One region of the Synechococcus sp. PCC 6312 genome, then DNA from elsewhere that is predicted to be linked to it. Evidence: predicted binding sites of a transcription regulator. Region 1 holds the regulator's gene; the other holds the start of a gene.
What was found. Region 1 encodes HrcA, which represses chaperone genes, less so after heat shock. Its sites were predicted from a motif close to TTAGCACTCNNNNNNNNNGAGTGCTAA; they were not measured.
Positions count from the first base shown of each region.

Region 2: groES (co-chaperone GroES) is a predicted target of HrcA. The motif match lies at 2,115-2,141, and genes of this name have one in related genera.

Region 1 covers NC_019680.1:3,315,610-3,321,588, forward strand. Annotated here, with positions in the region: gene gatB (Asp-tRNA(Asn)/Glu-tRNA(Gln) amidotransferase subunit GatB) at 1-924, shown strand, start outside; gene SYN6312_RS16120 (LPS glycosyltransferase) at 1,018-1,869, shown strand; gene SYN6312_RS16125 (rhodanese-like domain-containing protein) at 2,072-2,422, shown strand; gene hrcA (heat-inducible transcriptional repressor HrcA) at 2,591-3,721, shown strand; gene uvrB (excinuclease ABC subunit UvrB) at 3,994-5,979, opposite strand, start outside.
Region 2 covers NC_019680.1:1,516,386-1,522,364, forward strand. Annotated here, with positions in the region: gene SYN6312_RS07405 (response regulator) at 16-417, opposite strand; gene SYN6312_RS07410 (sensor histidine kinase) at 410-1,879, opposite strand; gene groES (co-chaperone GroES) at 2,296-2,607, shown strand; gene groL (chaperonin GroEL) at 2,698-4,335, shown strand; gene SYN6312_RS19735 (hypothetical protein) at 4,363-4,557, opposite strand; gene SYN6312_RS07425 (B12-binding domain-containing radical SAM protein) at 4,599-5,979, opposite strand, start outside.

The sequences.
Region 1 (5,979 bases):
CAAGAACTGCGGCGAATCTTACGGTATCTGGGGGTCTGTGACGGGAATATGCAGGAAGGCTCCCTCCGGTGTGATGTGAACATTTCCGTGCGGCCGGTGGGAACAGAGAAATTTGGCACCAAAGTTGAGATTAAAAACATGAACTCCTTTAGTGCGATCCAAAAAGCGATTGACTTTGAAATTGCTCGTCAAGTCCAGGCCCTGCGAGAGGGTGAAAAACTAGTCCAAGAAACCCGCCTCTGGGATGAAGCCAGCCAACAAACCTTTACAATGCGGGTCAAGGAAGGCTCCAGTGATTACCGTTATTTCCCGGAACCAGATTTAGGCCCGATTGAAGTTAGTGAAGCCCAACACCAGGCCTGGTTAGCTGAACTCCCCGAACTCCCGGCCCAAAAACGGCATCGCTACGAATCGGAATTGGGACTATCGGCCTACGATACCCGTGTTCTAACCGATGAGCGCACCACCGCCGAATATTTTGAAGCCGTTGTTGCCGCCGGAGCCAATCCCAAACAAGCGGCCAATTGGATTATGGGGGATATTACGGCCTACATCAAAACCGAAAAACGCACCTTAGTGGATATTCCCTTAACCCCGGCTGGCCTGGCTGAGTTGATTGGCTTGATTGAAAAAGGAACGATCAGTAGCAAAATTGCCAAAGATATTCTCCCGGAATTACTGCTGAACGGTGGCTCTCCCCAGGCCTTGGTTGAGAAAAAAGGGCTGGTGCAGATGTCCGATACAGGCGAACTGGAAAAACTGATTGATGAAGTCCTCGCGGCCCACCCCGAAGAACTAGCCCAATATCGGGCGGGGAAAACGAAACTCCAGGGCTTCTTTGTCGGACAGATGATGAAAAAAACCGGTGGGCGGGCTGATCCCAAACTCACCAACCAACTGCTGCAGAAAAAACTCAATGCCTAATTTGGGCCAACTCAAGACTTCGGGCCGTAAGCTGTTCCTGTCACTCTCCCCCTGCTCAAGCCAAGTTCATTTCTGGAGTGTTGCGACTTCCTTATGCCCATTCATCTGATTTTTGCCCTAGATAAAAGCTACTTGTTTGGCTTAATCACGGCAGTTAATTCAATTCTGCAAAATACAGCCTCACCGGGTCGTCTCTTTCTCCACATTATTACTCCGCCCACTGAGGCCACGTTCTTTGAGTCCGAAATTAACGCCTATTTTCCTCACCCACCGTTTCAGTTCCGTGTCCGTGAGTATCATCCCAACCCGATCATTCAAGACTATGTTCAACGCAAATATCAACCCAAATCCCGCAAGAGTGAGAACGCCATCTTCCTGCTCTATTCCCGACTATTTCTGAAGGATATTTTTCCCGACCTGGGCAAGGTGATTTTTCTCGATACGGATTTGATCGTTCTCCAAGATATTGCGGCCTTGTTTGATTCGATTTCGTTTACTTCTGAGCATTATTTTGCGGCGACCCCCAATTTTTTTCCGGCAATTTTTCATTTTTCCCGACCTTGGGTGGCGATCTCAGAACTGCGGAAATTTAAGCAAACCTTTAATGCCGGAGTTTTATTTATAGATTTGAGCTTTTGGGGGGATCAAAACTATCAACAACTCTACCGTTATTTGGAGTGGGAAGCCCAGTACAATTATCGGCTGTTCCAACTCAATGATGAAACCCTGCTGAACCTGATGTTCAAAGACTATATTCACCTCGATCGGAAATGGAATTGCTGTGGGTTTGGTAATTATCGCTGGATTAGTTGGGCCTTGCGCAAACCCCGCTCAGAAATTGGAATTCTTCATTGGAGTGGTGGCCACCATAAACCTTGGTCATCCAAAAATATTCCCTATGCAGAACTTTGGCATGCTTATGCCTTAGGAAAATCACCCCCCTAAATTATGAGGCGATAGTGAAAATTACTATTTATAGCGTTACACAGACTGTTCTGAGAGAGTAGAGATCTTAAAAAGATTCCCCATCAAGTATTTCTTGACTTCTCCCAATAACAGCCCTACGTGAGTAACGCTATGTGTGAAAATATTTATCGCGCCTGATTCCTGCCCATAATAAAGTCAACTCTGACAATGGTTAATCAAGATGGTCTATGGCAGAGGCTTAGAAGCCGTGACAGTTCAAGATTTAGAGCAGCAACTCGCCAGTGGTAATCCGGTGGTGCAATTGGTGGATGTGCGCGAACCAGCGGAACTGGAGATTGTCGCCATTCCCGGCTTTATCAATTTACCCCTCAGCCAATTTGAGCAGTGGCAGGGCAAGATTTCCGCAATTCTTGACCCAACCAAAGAAACTTGGGCATTGTGCCATCATGGAATCCGCTCGGCCCAGTTTTGTCACTGGTTGAAACAGCAGGGCTATTCCCAGGTCAAAAATATTACGGGTGGGATTGATGCCTATGTTGATGAAATTCAGCCAACCTGGCCCCATTATTAAGCCCGATCTGCTATTGTTCAGCAAAAATCCTTAAACTCTCTTAAACTATCGCTATAACTCTCTCCTGGTTGGTCGGAATTCAGTCCCTTAGGTTGGTATCCATCGCCCAGAGACATTCTCTAAAATTTATTTGAATTTATTTTTAGCAATCTCGTTGTGAATTTACCTATGCCCCTCGAACTGAGTCAACGTCAACAGCAGGTTCTCTCCGCCACTATTAACCACTACATTGCCACAGCCGAACCCGTAGGTTCTAAGGTTTTAGTTGATGAATATAATCTACAGGTGAGTTCGGCAACCATTCGCAATATCATGGGGGTTTTGGAAAAGTCTGGATTACTCTATCAACCCCATACTTCAGCGGGGCGAGTTCCCTCTGATTTTGGTTATCGGATTTATGTGGATCAGTTAATTTCACCGATCCCAGATTTTGCCCGGCGGGTTGAAAAACTATTAGCTCAACGTTTAGACCCTGAGAAGCCAGACCAATGGGAAAAGCCCGGCCTGGAAGCAATTTTACGCAGTGCGGCCCAATTACTTTCAACCTTAAGTGGCTGTGTCACCTTAATTACCATGCCGCCAACCCTCGGAAATACGATTTATGTGGTCAAGTTAGTGGCGATTGCCCCTGATCAGGTGATGGTCATTGTCATTTTAGATAGTTATGAAACCCAGTCAGTGGTTTTGCAACTTCCCCCAGGCCAGAGCAGTGAAACCAATGAACAAGTGTTACAGGTTTTAACGAACTTCCTAAATCATCATCTCCAAGGCAAAACCTTAGCCCAACTCTCGGTCTTAGATTGGCAAAAGCTGGATGCTGAGTTTCAATCCATTGCCCAAGAAGTCCAACAATTACTCACAAGCCTTATCCCCCAAACTCGACTTCGGAAGTCAGGTACGTTTATTGTCACAGGCCTGGCAGAAGTGATTCAACAACCGGAATTTTCCCAACGAGAACAGGTGCAATTATTACTGCAATTATTAGAAGCTGAAACCGAACAACTCTGGTCACTCATTGGAGCCTGGGATGAAGAACACACCAACATAAACCCAGGCCAGCGGTTTGGCCCCCTAGCCACGCGTGTCCGTGTCACCATTGGAACCGAACATCCTCTTCTCCCGTTGCAATCCTGTGCTTTAGTCTCCAGTGTCTATCGGCGGGGCAATTGCCCAATGGGAACGATTGGGGTCTTAGGCCCAACTCGAATGCCCTATGCCCGTACCATGACCCTAGTGGAAACTGCGGCCGATTATCTATCAACAACATTGATTTCTGAGGGGACTTTAGGAATTTCCTAATCGCAAGATGAGATTATATTGGGATGGAACTCTATCACATTTCTCATCTACAGCGTTACGCAGACTGTTCCGAGAGAGTAGGAATCTTAAAAGGACTGCCTATAGAGCATGTCTTGACTTGTCCCAATAAGGGCCCTAAATGAGTCACGTTATAGTTGGGTCGGGGGCCGGATCAGCGAAAATTAACGGACTCACCCTAGCAAGATTAACAAGAAGTTTATGAATCAGATTTGAATTGAGCCAAGCCATTCCGGTACAAGCGGTTGATTCGTTCAGTGCCCTAGAAGCTTATCCCGTAGCTGTTGAATTTGATCCCGGAATTTGGCTGCTGCCTCGAATTCTAACTTTTTGGCTGCATCTTTCATTTGGCCCTCTAGTTGTTGAATTAACTCTGGAACTTGATCCAAGGATAAATCATCAACCTGTAAAACAGCCGTTTCTAATTCTTGGGCATTGAGGCGGCGGGACACATCTAAAAAAGCCAAAATTGCATTACTAGATTTTTTAACAATGGGTTGGGGGATAATGCCATATGTTTCATTATGGGCCTGTTGAATTTGGCGACGGCGATTCGTTTCGGAGATCGCTTTTTCCATACTGTCAGTAATTCGGTCAGCATACAAAATGGCTTGTCCCCGAATATGACGGGCGGCCCGGCCAATGGTTTGAATCAGAGAACGCGCGGCCCGCAAAAACCCTTCTTTATCAGCATCTAAAATCGCTACGAGGGATACTTCCGGTAAATCTAGCCCCTCCCGTAATAGGTTTACGCCAATCAAGACATCAAAAGTACCTTTGCGCAGATCATCGAGGATTTCAATCCGTTCAATCGCATTAATTTCGGAATGTAAATAGCGAACTCGGACATGGCGGTCTTGAAAATATTCCGATAAGTCCTCCGCCATCCGTTTGGTTAAGGTGGTAATTAAGACCCGTTCTTTGAGTTGAGTCCGTTGCTGGACTTCTGCCATGAGATCATCAATTTGCCCTGTCGTGGGCCGGACAAAAATCTCTGGATCAATCACCCCCGTGGGTCGAATAATTTGCTCGACAACGTGATCTTCTGAGACTTCAATTTCCCAATCCCCCGGCGTGGCCGAAACAAAAATACATTGCTGCACCTTATCCCAAAATTCTGGGGCTTTCAGGGGACGATTATCCGCCGCACTGGGCAACCGAAATCCATGATCAATGAGAACTTTTTTGCGGGCCTGGTCACCGTTATACATGCCTCGAATTTGTGGCACGGTGACATGGGATTCATCAATCACGAGCAGCCAATCATTGGGAAAATAGTCAATTAAACATTCCGGGGGGTCTCCGGCTTGGCGACCGGCTAAATGACGGGAATAGTTTTCAACGCCATTGCAGTAGCCCACTTCTTGGAGCATTTCTAAGTCATAGCGGGTGCGTTGATCAATCCGTTGGGCTTCTAAGAGTTTCCCTTCCGACTCTAGCTTCAGCACTTGTTCTTTTAATTCAGTGGCAATCTCCTCACAGGCCTGGGCCAATCGTTCAGCGGGGGTGACAAAGTGGCGGGCGGGGTAAATATTTAACCCTTGTAAACTTTGAATCGTTGCGCCTGTGATTGGATCTATATAGCGAATGGCTTCCACTTCATCCCCGAAAAACTCAACCCGAATTAAGCGATCCTCATAGGCCGGGCCAATCTCTAAAACATCGCCTTTAACCCGAAATCGACCCCGGCCTAAATCCACATCATTACGACTGTATTGAATATTGGTTAAATCCCGTAACAGTTGCCGTTGCTCGACTTCTGCCCCGACTCGTAAGGGAATTGAAGCCTTCAAATATTCCGCTGGCATCCCTAAGCCATAAATGCAACTAATCGAAGCGACCACAATCACATCTCGCCGTTCAAATAAAGATCGGGTGGCACTGTGGCGGAGCATATCAATTTCTTCGTTAATCGAGGCACTTTTTTCAATATAAGTATCGGTGACAGGAATATAGGCTTCCGGTTGGTAATAGTCGTAATAGGAGATAAAATACTCAACCGCGTTATCTGGAAAAAACTCCCGCAGTTCATTACACAGTTGCGCCGCTAGGGTTTTGTTATGGGCCAGGACTAAGGTAGGTCGGCCAACTTCGGCAATGGTTTGGGCAATGGTAAAGGTTTTTCCGGTTCCGGTCGCGCCTAAAAGCGTTTGAAAGCGATGCCCGGCCTGGATACTATTGACCAGTTTGGTGATGGCCTGGGGTTGATCGCCAGTGGGTTGAAAGGGGGCCTGGATTTG
Region 2 (5,979 bases), 1.8 Mb from region 1:
CCGAAACTACCGCCCTTAAAACGGCTGTGGCCCCAGGCCCGAAATAATTGTTTCTACCAATTCTTCACTATGCCACGGTTTACTTAGACAGCGATGGAGATTAGCTTGCTCGAGGGCCCGTTGAACCGCCGCTTCATCAGCCTGGCCGGTTAACATCACTTTGACAACCTTGGGAAATTTTTGATGGACTTGGATCAAAAATTCATCCCCCCGCACTCGCGGCATCAGCCAATCGGAGACAATCACAATCACGTCAGAATTTTCATCTTGGAGTTCATCAATCAGTTCCATTGCTTCATCGGCACTCTCGGCAGTTTCGTAGAGATATTTGTCTCCAAATGCGTTTTTTAGTTGGGTGCGTAAACTTTCCAAAATCACCCGTTCATCATCCACACATAAAATTACCGGCTTAGGCATGGCCGACAGACTCCTGAACAGGTAGGGTAATCGTAAAGGTTGTTTCCCCAGGCCGGGAGTTAACCGCAATTGTTCCCTGGTGCTTGTCAATAATTTTGCGGACAATATCTAAGCCTAAGCCATTGCCCTCACCAATGGGTTTGGTCGTAAAAAAGGGTTCAAAAATCCGGGGCATGACTTCATCGGGAATTCCCGGCCCACTATCGGTAATTTGAATTTCAATGGCCTGGAGTTGGTTTTTAACCTGGATTTCGAGGCGGCCCCGTTCGTCCATGGCCTGGAGCGCATTGTGGATTAAATTTGTCCACACCTGGGTGAGTTCATCGGGATAACAGGGAATTAAGGGAACTGGCTCATACTCCCGCATTACCTCGACTCCATGCTTCAGTTTGTTGTGATAGAGGGTTAAGACGGTTTCAATCCCATCCGTCACCTGCGCCACCACTTTTTGACCGGATTGATCAAAACGGGCATAGGTTTTTAGGGCAAAGACGACTTTGGCGGCCCGTTCAATGGCGGTGGTAATCGTGTGGGTGCTGCGTTCTAATAGGGCTAATTGATGGGCTAATTCGATAACCTCTAACCCCGTTGGGGCCTGGAGTAAGGGCAAAAACGGGGCTAAGTCTCCCAAAACTCCAATATCAATCAGGGTATCAGCCCAACCATCAGGGTTTTCAACCGCCAACTCCTCTAAAATCGGAACAATGCGCCGTTTATGTTGTCGTCGCTCGCGGCTGGAGAGTTGCAATGTATCCTGGAGGCAAGACTGTCTTAGGGATGTAAAGGCCGCAAACAATTCGGGGGAGAGGTTCCGCAATACATCTGGCAGAGTTGGGAGAGTGCGCTGAGCAAATAAATCAATGGTCTCAATGGATGATCGAATGGCCCCCAAGGGCGTATTAATTTCATGGGCTACCCCCGCTACTAACTGCCCCAAAGCCGCCATCTTCTCGGAATGAACAAGTTCTCGCTGCGTGTTTTGGAGTTGGCTTAAGGCTTCAGCAAGTTCTTGATTTCGTTGTTGGAGACGGGCTTCCGTGGACTTCAGTTGATCCATGGCCAACCGTTGCTGAGTAATATCTCGAACAAAACCTTCATAATATTGGACTTGTCCCTGCTGATCACGCACCACCCGACAGGTTTCGGAAATCCAAATAATGCTCCTATCCCGCCGATAAATCGCCGATTCAAAATCAGTCAGGGTATCCCGCTGGGCCATCAAGGTAATAAACTCTTGCCGCCGCTGGGGTTCCACATACAAACCGGCCTTGGCATTAGGCTGATCTTGAATTAAAGCCTCTGGAGAATCATAACCATAAATTTTTGCCAACGAATAGTTAGCTCGAATATAGCGTCCAGCCAAATCCGTCTGGAAAATCCCTTCGGCAGCATTCTCGAAAATACTCCGAAATGCTAACTCTGATGAACTTAAGTCTCTAACCCCAGTGTGGCTTTCAAACATGGTAGTCAGTGTTGTCCTCAGGCGATTGACCGACACAAAGCATGGCCCAGGTGAATGATTGCAGTATATCGAAGTCTCATTCCTTAAAGACATCTGTCCTCAAGTCCCCTGGGTACAACTTCCGAGAACTTGACCTTGTATCAAGCCCTTGTCTAAATAAATTCACCCATCAAGACCCTAGTTCGGGAAGCCGTACTCAAGATGTGATTGCTATGGATAGGGGTTTCTCGGTAAGTTAGCAGTCAGAGGTGGAGAGTGCTAAATCTCGACGGATGCTCTTAATGAAGCTTTGGGACTTGGCAGTTAATCTTTCCATCCTAACGAGTTTGGGGCCACTGATGTGCATCAGTTTCCTGAACTTGTTCATCACCCTCCTTTTACTCAATCAACTCTAATTGTTGGGAGACATAGTCCGTATGGCAGCAGTATCTTTGAGTGTTTCAACGGTAAAACCCCTCGGTGACCGGATTTTTATCAAGGTCAGCGAAGCCGAAGCCAAAACCGCGGGTGGGATTCTTTTACCCGATAATGCCCAAGAAAAACCTCAAGTGGGAGAAGTCACCGCCGTGGGGCCTGGGAAGCGCAGTGATGACGGTACTCGCCAAGAACTCGATGTCAAAGTTGGCGATAAAGTTCTTTACTCCAAATACGCCGGCACTGAAGTTAAGTTGGCGGGTGAAGAATATATTCTCTTGTCCGAAAAAGACATCCTGGCAGTTGTGGCCTAAGTTTGCTCCCCTGAGCACCTCACACATCTGATTGCACATCTTTTTGCCTCAATCAAACCATTGTTGAATTGTTAAAACAGGATTAAACCTATGGCTAAGCGGATCATTTATAACGAAAACGCCCGGCGCGCCCTCGAAAAAGGGATGGATATTTTGGCCGAATCAGTGGCCGTTACCCTCGGCCCCAAAGGTCGGAATGTCGTCCTTGAGAAAAAATTTGGTGCTCCCCAAATCGTCAATGACGGTGTCACCATTGCCAAAGAAATTGAACTCGAAGATCACATCGAAAACACAGGTGTGGCTTTAATTCGGCAAGCTGCCTCCAAAACCAATGATGCTGCTGGAGATGGTACCACCACGGCTACCGTTTTGGCCCATGCCATGGTCAAAGAAGGCCTGCGGAACGTTGCGGCCGGTGCTAATCCCATCTCCTTAAAACGCGGGATTGATAAAGCCACCCAATTCCTGGTGGATAAGATTGCGGCCCACGCCCGGCAAGTGGAAGATTCTAAGTCTATTGCCCAAGTTGCTGCTATCTCGGCTGGTAATGACGAAGAAGTCGGTCAAATGATCGCCTCGGCCATGGATAAAGTCGGCAAAGAAGGGGTTATCTCCCTGGAAGAAGGCAAATCTATGACGACTGAATTGGAAGTCACCGAGGGGATGCGCTTTGACAAAGGCTACATCTCGCCCTACTTCGCCACCGACACCGAGCGGATGGAAGCAGTTTTAGATGAGCCGTTTATCTTGATCACCGACAAGAAAATCACCCTCGTCCAAGACTTGGTGCCGATTCTGGAGCAAGTTGCCCGCGCTGGTCGGCCCTTGGTGATCATTGCTGAAGATATCGAAAAAGAAGCCCTGGCTACCTTGGTGGTCAACCGCTTACGGGGTGTTCTGAATGTGGCCGCTGTCAAGGCTCCTGGGTTTGGGGATCGCCGCAAAGCCATGCTGGAAGATATTGCTGTCCTCACTGGTGGGCAAGTAATTACCGAAGATGCTGGCTTGAAACTCGACGCTGCCAAATTGGAAATGTTGGGTAAAGCCCGCCGGATCACAATCACCAAAGACAATACCACGTTGGTCGCTGAAGGCAATGAGAAGCAAGTCAAAGCCCGCTGTGAGCAAATCCGCCGTCAAATGGAAGAAACTGAATCTTCCTACGACAAAGAGAAGCTCCAAGAGCGCTTGGCTAAACTCGCTGGTGGTGTGGCCGTGATTAAAGTCGGGGCTGCTACCGAAACCGAAATGAAGGATCGCAAACTCCGCTTGGAAGATGCCATCAACGCCACCAAAGCTGCGGTGGAAGAAGGGATTGTTCCTGGTGGTGGGACAACCTTGGCTCACTTGGGCCCAGAGTTGGGGACTTGGGCCGCGGCAAACCTCCAGGCCGAGGAATTGATTGGGGCTGGCATTGTCGAGCGGGCCTTAACTGCTCCTCTGCGCCGGATTGCCGAAAACGCCGGTCAAAATGGAGCGATCATCTCTGAGCGGGTGAAAGAGAAGGACTTCAATGTTGGCTACGATGCGGCCATCAATGAGTTTGTCGATATGTTTGTTGCTGGGATTGTTGACCCCGCCAAAGTCACCCGGTCTGCCTTGCAAAATGCGGCTTCTATTGCCGGTATGGTCTTGACTACCGAGTGTATCATTGTCGATAAACCCGAACCCAAAGACGCTGCTCCTGCTGGGGCCGGTGCGGGCATGGGTGGAGACTTTGACTACTAAGACCCCAATTGGGACTTTTAGTTAACGTTAAAACTCAACTATCCCAAATGAGTTAATCAACTTGAAGGCGGAGGTATTCACTTCCGTCTTTTTGTTTTGGAGTTGAATTAAATCTTCAGAAGCTAACACAATCAACCGAGAAAATGCTGAACTGGTGTTGTTTTCAAGCCAGCTGGGTAAGACGATGATCGCCACCCAGGCCAAGCATGACGACCAGATCATCTTCCTAATACCTTTCACGACTTAGAAGTCTCAGTCTAATCCTAGGCAGCAGATTGAGCCGCAACAGGAGTCGCGAGGGATTGGGGTTGTTGGGCCAGGTATGCCGCAAGTTGGGCTTCAATTTCTCCCCGTACCCGCTGGCGATAGTCAATAAAGTGTTCGGCCTGGGCGCAAACTGATAAATAACTGACGACTACCATGGGATACTGCCAGGCCAAGCTGACCAAATTTAACCAAAACTGCCAACGGGTGGAGCGGAGAATTCCTTGTCGCCAAATCAGGATAAGCAATGCCCGAATGGCTACCCAATCAATCGCCAATTTTTCTCGGGCCTGGGGCCGCTTGGCATAGTTTCGCTTCCGGGCTGCTCCTAAGATTAAAAAGTGGCGATAGGTGCGGTTCAAAAAAGTAAGGGGTTCATACAGTTGCCAAAAGCCATCAATGTACTCTTGGGCAATTTCTTCGATGGGGCGAGTTGGGGTGAAATTCATCAATGTGACTTGGTTGCCCGTCCCCTCCCCGGCGGCGCGTAAACGACCTTCTCGGTTAAGGCGATGCCAGAGCGCAGTGTCAGGGAGGGCCTGGAGCATACTAAACATGGCAGTGGGAATGGTTGTTTCCTCGACAAATTTGACCACCCGTTGCCCGGCCCCAGATTTTTCACCATCAAAGCCAATAATAAATCCAGCCATCACCCGCAACCCGGCCTGGCTAATGGACAACACAGATTCCACCAGAGGATCCCGATTATTTTGGAATTTTTTTGTTAAGGCCAAACTATCACTATCGGGGGTTTCAATCCCTAAAAACACCGTGCCAAAATTAGCCTCCACCATCAGTTGCATCAATTCAGGATCTTGAGCCAAATCTACAGAGGCTTCTGTGCCAAAGGAAAATGGATATCTGTGCTCGGCTAGCCAAGGTTTGAGAGCTTTGAGGAGCAGCTTGACGTTGCGCTTGTTGCCAATAAAGTTGTCATCCACAACAAAAATACTTTTCCGCCACCCTAAGTCGTAAAGAGATTGCAATTCAGCCAGGAGTTGCTCTGGGGTTTTGGTGCGGGGCTTACGGCCGTAAAGAACAATAATGTCGCAAAATTCACATTGGAAGGGGCAACCGCGGGAAAACTGGACAGACATCTCCGCATAGGCCGATAAATCCAGTAAATCAAACCGAGGGATGGGTGTGCTGGTGACATCCGGGCGTTCGCCATTGGCTCGAAAAATCCCTTGAGTTTGCCCATTTTCTAAGGCTTCAACAAACAGGGGTAGGGTAATTTCCCCTTCATCCAAAATGAGGAAATCCGCACCCGCAGCTAGGCTTTCTTCAGGCAAGGCGGTTGCATAGGGGCCACCCACCGCAACTAATTTTCCCTGGGCCTTTGCAGCTTGAATCTGAGCGGCGAAATCAGCTTTTTGCACA